Regions from separate parts of the Brevibacillus sp. B_LB10_24 genome, predicted to be linked through region 2. Evidence: a T-box and tRNA genes for the amino acid it is inferred to sense, from the RefSeq annotation. Region 2 holds a T-box; the other holds one or more tRNA genes.
What was found. A T-box is a leader RNA that pairs with one kind of tRNA and senses whether it is charged. The one in region 2 lies ahead of serS (serine--tRNA ligase), so its partner is inferred to be a tRNA-Ser.
Positions count from the first base shown of each region.

Region 1 (4,417 bases), on a different contig from region 2:
CGGTGTACTGGAGAAGGTTGTGCAGTGCGACGAATGCGACTGAGCTGTGAATCACCGCCACGATCGTCGGTACGAAGAACAGCAGCAGCATCTGAGTTGTAATCACCTTGTCCAGTTCGCGCTCGGTAAGGCCAATCTTGACCAGCGCCCGGAACTGCCGTTTATCGCGCTCCAGATCGGTGTAGAGACGGAAGTAGAGAAAGCTTCCCGCCGCAACAAAGAAGATGACACCGACGAACAAACCGACGAACAGAACGGCACCGAATGTCTGATTCACTAGCAACAGAACAGAAGCCAATGCGAAGAAGGTGTATGCGTCATCGTAGCCGATCGCCTCTTCGAGCTTCATGCCAATTTCGGCCGTATCTGACAGGTGATCTACTTGAAAGCCAAAGAACGTCTCTTTTTTCCCGGATGCAGACGCCTCGTTGTAAAATTGGTCGGAGACAACAAGTCCGGTCGCCCGCGGGCTTAAGGCTTTGATCACATTTTTTTCGACGGTACCTGTCGTTTGCACGGACAAACCGCTTTCCTTTAATTTGATCGTCTCACGGGCCGGCTGCTGTCCTGCCGCTCCCCCCAGCTCCTGTGCTGCCGGCAGCCTCAGGGCTTCGCTTCCCTTTACCTCTGCCGTCGGATACCCCAATGTCCGGGCCAGCCGATTGTAGTCGGATAATCGCAACAGTGTGACATCACGACCAGATGTTTCATTCGTCTGGTGGTTCATGACTGCCTGTACCTCTTCGTACTGGATGTGTTGTTCGGCCAGTTCTTTTTCGATCAGTGACACGTGTTTTGCTTCCTGCGGGTTTCCTGCCTCCGACAAATAGCTAATCGCAAACGGGTTCGATTCTGTCTGCACCTCGATGATCATGTTCTTGAATCCCGCCAGTGACCCGATGGCGCAAAAGGCCACGGTGGAGACAATCGAAACCAGGAAAAACATGCGGGCGTTGTCCTTCATGCGGAAAGCCAGATCGGACAAACTGAGCAGGTTGGTCTTATGCCAGTAGAACAGGCGATTTCGCTTCAGCATTCGGATGACAAATACGTTGAGCTGAGTAAACATAAAGTACGTCCCGAGAATGACGATCACGATGACGGGTATCATGGCGATAACCACTTGCACCTGCTGGACCAAGAAGGAGATGACATACCCTGTCAGGATGAGCACAGCAGCCAGCAAGGACAACAGGACAGACGCCTTCGGCTCGCTCTTCGGCTTGCTTCCGCCCTTCAAAAGCTCGATCAGCTTGCTTCCGCGAACGAACACTGCAGTAAACACCGAGATAAACAGAAAAAGAGCGGTAAACGAGATGGACGTAATCAGTACGGCAGTCCATGACAGGTAAAACGGCAGAGCTTCTGTCTTCAGCACATAGGCCGCAGCCAACAGGAACAGCTTGGAGAAGATCAGGCCGACTCCGATCCCGGTAGCGATCGCTGTGAGTCCGATGATCATATTTTCCAAAAAGATGAGCCGCTTCAACTGGGCCGACGACATTCCGTGCATCATGAGAATCCCGAATTCTTTTTTTCGCGACTGCAAAAAAGCGCTCATGGAGTAAAACACAAAGAAAATGGAAAACAGGTAGATGATGTATTCCGATATCCCCATGACCGTTGTGGTCGTTCCCCCAATCTCCTCCCGCTGCAGCCCCGGGTGAAACACGAACATGGCAAAGATAAAAAATATCATGACTGAAAACGCGCTGCTGAAAAAGAATGCCGCGTATGTACGCTTGTTGCGCGTGACGTTGCGCAGCGCGAATTGGCTAAAGGTCATCACATATTCCTCCTGACACCCAAATTGATTTCGCCGTTGATATGATCAGCATGACTTTATTGTAATGAGAAGGCGGATCGATTCCCATCGAATAACCTTACAGCTACCTTACATATTTGTAAGCTTGCGCAAAAAAACACACAAGAAAAATCCCTTTCGAAAAATAGCCGCCACTTGCAGACGGCCGTTTTTCAAAAGGGATCGTTTGATTGTCTGTCTTTTACATTTATGGACGGTTTTATTATCCGAGCAGGCGGATAAACTCGCGCATGAAACCAGGCAGATCAGGCCAAGCATGCCCGGAAACCAGCTTGCCGTGAACGTGCAGAGTCTCCGTCTTGTACACGGCGCCGCACGCTTCGACATCGGGACGGCAGGCTTGGTAAGCCGTCATCTCCCTGCCCTCCAGGTGCTCTTTGACCAACGCCAGCACCTGTGAACCGTGGCAGATCGCGGCAACAGGCTTGTCCGCCTCAAAGAAATGGGCGACGATCGGCTTCAGGTGCGGATTCAAACGGATGTACTCCGGAGCCCGCCCTCCGGGGATGATCAAGCCGTCAAACTCTTCCGGACGGACATCTTCGAATGCGGTATGTGAAGGAAGCTGGTAGGCAGGTTTTTCTGTGTAGGTCTCGCTGTGGGCCTCGAAATCGTGACAAACCGTGTGGAGGGTCTTCTTGGTCGGCGAAGCGATCACCGTTTCAAAACCTTCCTCCAGACAGCGGTAATACGGATAAAAAACTTCTAGTGCCTCGACCGCATCACCAGTGACAATCAACACCTTTTTACTCATCCAAAGGCCTCCTCTTGTGTTTCAGTATTTGAATCCATGTTACCCATTTTCTCTGTCCAAAGCCGAATTCCTGCACGGTTTCCTGGACGAAAAAAAGACACCTGAAACAGGTGCCGCATTGAAAGTTTTGAAGAAGTGGTGCCGGCGATAGGACTTGAACCCACAACCCCCTGATTACAAGTCAGGTGCTCTACCAATTGAGCTACACCGGCAGAAACTGGCGGATGGGGTGGGATTTGAACCCACGAGGCGAGTTATCCCCGCCTACACGATTTCCAATCGTGCTCCTTCGGCCTCTCGGACACCCATCCAGTTACGGAAACGACAAGATTTAGTCTACTATGTTTGATTCTGAAAATCAAGATACTTTTTTGAGAATTCTCGGGATGATTTCTAGCATTCTGGGTAAAATGTTGTCTGAAAGGAGGATGAGTAATGGATCCCAACCGATATGTCGAGATTTCGGACATGCCCATGTACGACCTCTACGAGCTGTCTTATCCCCTCCGTGATGAGGAAATGTACCGGGACGAGATGATTTGGACCGACCCGACAGAGTTGAACTAAACGCCGGCGGCGCGGTCTTTTGCGCCGCTTCGCTTTTTATGGAACTTGTGCGAAAAGGACCTGGCAGTGGCGCAAAGCCGGACAACTTTGATATGATAGAGTGAAGTCATATTCACGAGGAGAATGTTCGCATGAAATGCAAGATTACGCGCAATGCGGCCAAGAAGCTGAACGAGGTGCTGGAACAAGAAGAAGACAAGACGCTGAAGCTGCGCGTCTACGTCACTCATAAACACGGAAGTCACGCCCATTACGGAATGGCGCTGGACGTTCCCACCGAGAACGATTTGGTCGTATCGACTGATAAAGGAATTGACCTCATTCTACAGAAGGACGAAGAGCTGCTGGACGGCGTGGTCGTCGATTACCTGTACATGCCGGAAGAGGGCTACGTCATCTCCAACCCGAGCAAAGGAAACCACGGGGATCACTAGACAAAACGCCGCAAGGCCATTCCCTGGCGCAAGATGTCGTATCCAATCAAGGACAGCCACGCTTCCTTGATTGGATACTTTTCGTTTTGCCGCCTACAAGCTGATCTTAATGGCGATATTCTTGACTTGCGTATAGTACTTCAACGCCTCCAGCCCCTTCTCCCGGCCAAAGCCGCTCTTGCGGTATCCTCCAAAGGTCATCTCTACGCCGCCGCCGGCACCGTAGTTGTTGACGAATACCTGCCCCGCTCGGAGCCGCGATGCCAGCCAGTGCGCCTTGTGAATGTGATTGGTCCAGATTCCCGCCACCAGTCCGTACTCTGTGCCGTTGGCGATCGCCAGTGCCTCCTCAATGGTGTCAAACGGCAGGACGACCAGCACTGGTCCGAATATCTCCTCTTGGGCCAGCGGACTCGCTGCCGATACATGCTCCACGACAGTTGGTTCAAAGAAGAAGCCCGCACCCGCTGACGGGCAGCGCCGGCCGCCGATGCGAATCTCCGCCCCTTCCGTCTGGGCGAGACGCATGTACGATTCGATCCGCTCCAACTGTTTTTGCGAAATAATCGGTCCCACATCGGGGTTATCCAGTCCCGGACCGATGCGCAGCTGTTTCATTTTTTCCGTCACCAGCGCGACGAATTCTTCGCGGATCGGCCGTTCGACCAGCAACCGCGAACCTGCCGAGCACGTCTGCCCCGCATTCTGTACGATCGACCGGACCACCCACTGAGCCGCTTCATCCACATTGGCATCCGCAAAGACAATGTTGGGAGACTTCCCGCCTAATTCCAGAGTGACAGGCTTGATGTTCTCAGCCGCAGCCTTCATCACCGC
Region 1 is NZ_JBJQOQ010000001.1:477,148-481,564, reverse strand. Features, by position in the region: gene ACI7RC_RS02440 (FtsX-like permease family protein) at 1-1,786, opposite strand, end outside; gene ACI7RC_RS02435 (DJ-1/PfpI family protein) at 2,028-2,579, opposite strand; tRNA gene ACI7RC_RS02430 (tRNA-Thr) at 2,716-2,791, opposite strand; tRNA gene ACI7RC_RS02425 (tRNA-Ser) at 2,798-2,890, opposite strand; gene ACI7RC_RS02420 (hypothetical protein) at 3,015-3,146, shown strand; gene ACI7RC_RS02415 (HesB/IscA family protein) at 3,278-3,580, shown strand; gene ACI7RC_RS02410 (aldehyde dehydrogenase family protein) at 3,674-4,417, opposite strand, start outside.
Region 1: it has a tRNA-Ser gene. The T-box ahead of serS (serine--tRNA ligase) is inferred to sense a tRNA for this amino acid. The anticodon was not compared.

Region 2 (4,417 bases):
GGACAGATGTTGTTCCTGTCAGTGACTACGCGTTTTTTATAGCCAAAATGAGCGATTCGTCAGGGGTATACCTCAACATGGGCGAGGAGCATACCGTACAAGAGCTGTACAAGGCCATGTCGATTGCCTCCGCCAATGACGCCACCGTCTTGCTGGCGGAAAAAGTGGGCGGCGATGAGCCTAATTTCGTCTCCATGATGAATAAAAAGGCCCAGGAATTAGGAATGAAAAGTACCTTTTTCGTAACCTCGTCCGGTTTGCCGGCCGATGAACTGGGAAAGTATACGCCGGCCAATTTTGACGGCAAGGACAATACCATGTCAGCTCGTGACGCAGCGATATTGGCACGGGCGCTGATCAAGGATTTTCCTGAAGCGCTGGAGATCTCCAAAATCCCGCGCTTTGTATTCCGCGAAGGAAAGCCGAATGCAACGCCAAGAGCCAATTACAACTGGATGCTCCCCAGTTTGCCGAATGAGTACCCGGGAGTCGACGGGTTGAAAACAGGGCATACTGATCAGGCTGGCTACTGTTTTACCGGAACGGCAACCCGTGACGGCATGCGATTAATCAGCGTCGTAATGGGAGCCGAAAGCATGACATCGCGGTTTAATGAGACGAAAAAGCTGTTTGATTACGGCTTCAGCAACTATAAGCTGACGAAGCAAGTGGATCAGGGGGCTGCCATCACAGGTTTCGAAACAGCTCCTGTAAAAAAAGGAGTCGACGTTACGGTTCCAGCAGTGACAGGCAGTGTCGTCTCTGTGATTACGAAGCCGGGGGACAACGTGAAGTTCACGCCGACTGTCACGTTTAACGACTTGACTGCCCCTGTTCAGAAGGGACAGGTTATCGGAAAAGTGATGTTCAAGGCAGAAGGAGATGCAGAGGGCGACTATCTGCAGCCTGATGATCTAAAGAATGCCGGCGTAGATCTGGTGGCTGGAGAGGATGTCGAACAAGGAAGCTGGATCCGCCTGTTTTTCAGAAGCATCATTCAGTTTATCGGTAACCTATTTAATGGGATTATTGGAAAATAAATAAGAAAAAAGCAGGTTGTCTATCATATGAAGCATCGTTTAAAATAGGGACAAGTTTCTAATATATTCCATCCATGGGCAGGAGGCTTGTCATATGGTTGAAGTAGGGACAGATCGGGTTAAACGGGGAATGGCAGAAATGCAGAAGGGCGGCGTCATTATGGATGTCGTCAACGCAGAGCAGGCAAAAATCGCGGAAGCGGCTGGTGCTGTTGCAGTTATGGCTTTGGAAAGGGTTCCCTCGGATATTCGCGCAGCCGGCGGAGTCGCCCGCATGGCTGATCTCGGCATCGTCGAAGAGGTTTTAAAGGCGGTTTCCATTCCGGTCATGGCCAAGGCGCGGATTGGTCATTTTGTAGAGGCACGGGTTCTGGAATCGATGGGCGTCGATTACCTCGACGAGAGCGAAGTGCTGACGCCGGCGGACGATCTGTACCACATCAACAAAAAAGAATTTACCGTTCCTTTCGTCTGCGGCGCTCGCGATCTGGGCGAGGCACTGCGGCGCATCGGCGAAGGGGCTTCGATGATCCGCACCAAAGGCGAGCCGGGAACGGGCAATATCGTAGAAGCCGTTCGTCACATGCGGACAATGCAATCGCAGATTCGCAAGGTTCAAAGTATGTCGTATGACGAGTTGATGGCGGAAGCCAAAACGCTTGGCGCTCCCTATGACTTGTTGGAGTACGTGCACAAAAACGGCAAGCTGCCAGTGGTAAACTTTGCTGCCGGCGGAGTTGCCACACCGTCTGACGCCGCTTTGATGATGCATCTTGGCGCTGACGGGGTATTTGTCGGCTCCGGTATTTTCAAATCGGAGAACCCTGAGAAATTTGCCCGGGCGATTGTGGAAGCAACTACTCACTACACGGATTACGAATTGATAGCCCGCGTTTCCAAAGGGCTGGGCACGCCGATGACAGGCATCGAGATTTCCAAGATTGGCGACGCAGACCGCATGCAGGATCGCGGCTGGTAAGGTGAAATGGCGATGAAAATTGGCGTTCTTGCCCTGCAGGGAGCAGTAGCCGAACACATCCGCATGCTGAACCAGGCGGGTGCAGAAGCGGTTGCGGTAAAAAAGGCAGAAGAACTGCGTGATCTGGACGGCTTGGTCATCCCCGGCGGAGAAAGCACCGCGATCGGGAAAATGATGCGAAAATACGGATTTATGGAGGCACTGCAGCCGTTCGCCGCAGAGAAAAAGCCCATCTTTGGAACCTGTGCCGGAGCGATTTTATTGGCGAAGGAAATTGTCGGCCAGGAAGAGGCCTACCTCAGGTTCATGGATACGACGGTAGAACGAAACGCGTACGGCCGACAGAAGGACAGCTTTGAAGTCTCCCTGCCGATTGCCGGCGTGGCACCCGATTTTCCCGCCGTGTTTATTCGGGCGCCTTATATCGTGGAAGTACGAGGTGCGGGACAAGTCCTGGCCAAATACGATAACAAGATCGTAGCTGCCCGGGAAGGACAGTTTTTGGCAGCGGCGTTTCATCCGGAGCTGACCGAGGACAGCCGTTTTCACAAGTACTTCCTGGACATGGTCAAAGAATACCGCGAGGACAAGGCACCTGTATAAGGTGCCTTTTTTGCGCTTTACACCCGTATAGATTTTGGTGTAAATTTAAATAATAATAGGGAAGAAAGCTTCGACGGGAACAAGTACTCTGTATTGATTGGTGCAGAGAGGCGGTGGCAGGTGCAAACCGTCCCAACAAACAGACGAATCCATCCCAGAGCGGCAAGGGAGATAACCTTGCCCGGCAGCGTGCCGTTATCACGTAAAAGAGGGTAAGTTGTCTGACGGATTTGAAGCGGACAATTTGCCAATAAGGGTGGCAACGCGGGTCCACACTCGTCCCTTAGCGGGAGCGGGTGTTTTTTTATGTTTGTATATAGCGATGGAGGGATATGTCATGTTAGATCCGAAGATTTTGCGACAGGATTTAGAAGGGGTCAGACGAAAGTTGGCCAATCGAAACGAAGATATTTCCGCTCTTGACCAATTTGCTGAAACAGATGAAAAACGCCGACAAGTCATCCAAGAAGCGGAAACCTTAAAAAATAAACGAAACACCGTATCGGAACAAGTCGCAGTACTGAAACGGAATAAGGAAAATGCCGACCATCTGATCGCGGAAATGAAGCAGGTAAACGACAGGATCAAGGAACTGGATGAAGAGCTTCGGCAGCTGGATGAGAAAGTGACGGAGATTCTTCTCAGTCTGCCAAACCTGCCGCATGAATCCACCCCGGTAGGCCAAACGGAGGAGGAAAATGTCGTCGTCAGAAAATGGGGCGAGCCAAAGCAGTATGATTTCCCGGTAAAGCCGCATTGGGAGCTGGCCAACGATTTGGGTATTCTCGATTTTGAATCGGCGGCGAAAGTGACCGGAAGCCGCTTTGTCTTTTACAAAAAGGCGGGTGCACGTTTGGAACGGGCCTTGATGAACTTCATGCTGGATTTGCATGTGAGCCAGCACGGCTATGAAGAAATTATCCCGCCATACATCGTGAACCGGACGAGCATGACCGGGACAGGCCAACTGCCTAAATTTGAAGAGGATGCCTTTCGCTTGGACGGCCCGGACTATTTCCTCATTCCGACCGCGGAAGTGCCGGTTACTAACATGCATCGTGACGAGATCCTGGACGGTGCCAGCCTGCCCCGGTACTATGCCGCGTTCAGCGCGTGTTTCCGCTCAGAGGCGGGTTCTGCAGGCCGTGACACTCGCGGGTTAATCCGTCAGCATCAATTCAACAAGGTAGAGCTGGTCAAGTTTGTGAAGCCGGAAGATTCCTATGAGGAATTGGAAAAGCTGGTGGCCAACGCGGAAAAAGTCCTGCAGCTGCTGGACCTGCCCTACCAGGTCCTGAGCATGTGCACAGGCGATCTCGGCTTTACCGCCGCGAAAAAATACGATCTTGAGGTATGGATTCCCAGCTCCAATTGCTACCGGGAAATTTCGTCCTGTTCCAATTTTGAAGATTTCCAGGCGCGGCGGGCCAATATCCGCTTCCGCCGGGACGCCAAGTCCAAGCCCGAGTTTGTTCACACGTTAAATGGCTCAGGCCTGGCCCTCGGCCGGACTGTCGCGGCCATCATCGAAAATTACCAGCAAGCAGACGGAAGCATTCTGATTCCCGAGGCGATTCGCCCGTATATGGGCGGGCTGGAAAGGATCGCCCCGTAAAAAAAGAAATATGCAGGCGGGAAGGCGCAGGCTCGAGTCTGCGCTTTTTCCCATTTGCAAAAAAGGCTAATCCCAAATATAATAAAGTGTAGGTGTTTTTTGTCCCCGTAGCTCAGTTGGATAGAGCGACAGTTTCCTAAACTGTGCGTCGGAGGTTCGAGTCCTCTCGGGGGCACCATT
Region 2 is NZ_JBJQOQ010000048.1:25,105-29,521, reverse strand. Features, by position in the region: gene ACI7RC_RS25990 (D-alanyl-D-alanine carboxypeptidase family protein) at 1-1,040, shown strand, start outside; gene pdxS (pyridoxal 5'-phosphate synthase lyase subunit PdxS) at 1,135-2,019, shown strand; gene pdxT (pyridoxal 5'-phosphate synthase glutaminase subunit PdxT) at 2,032-2,622, shown strand; T-box leader at 2,684-2,909, shown strand; gene serS (serine--tRNA ligase) at 2,960-4,237, shown strand; tRNA gene ACI7RC_RS25970 (tRNA-Arg) at 4,339-4,415, shown strand.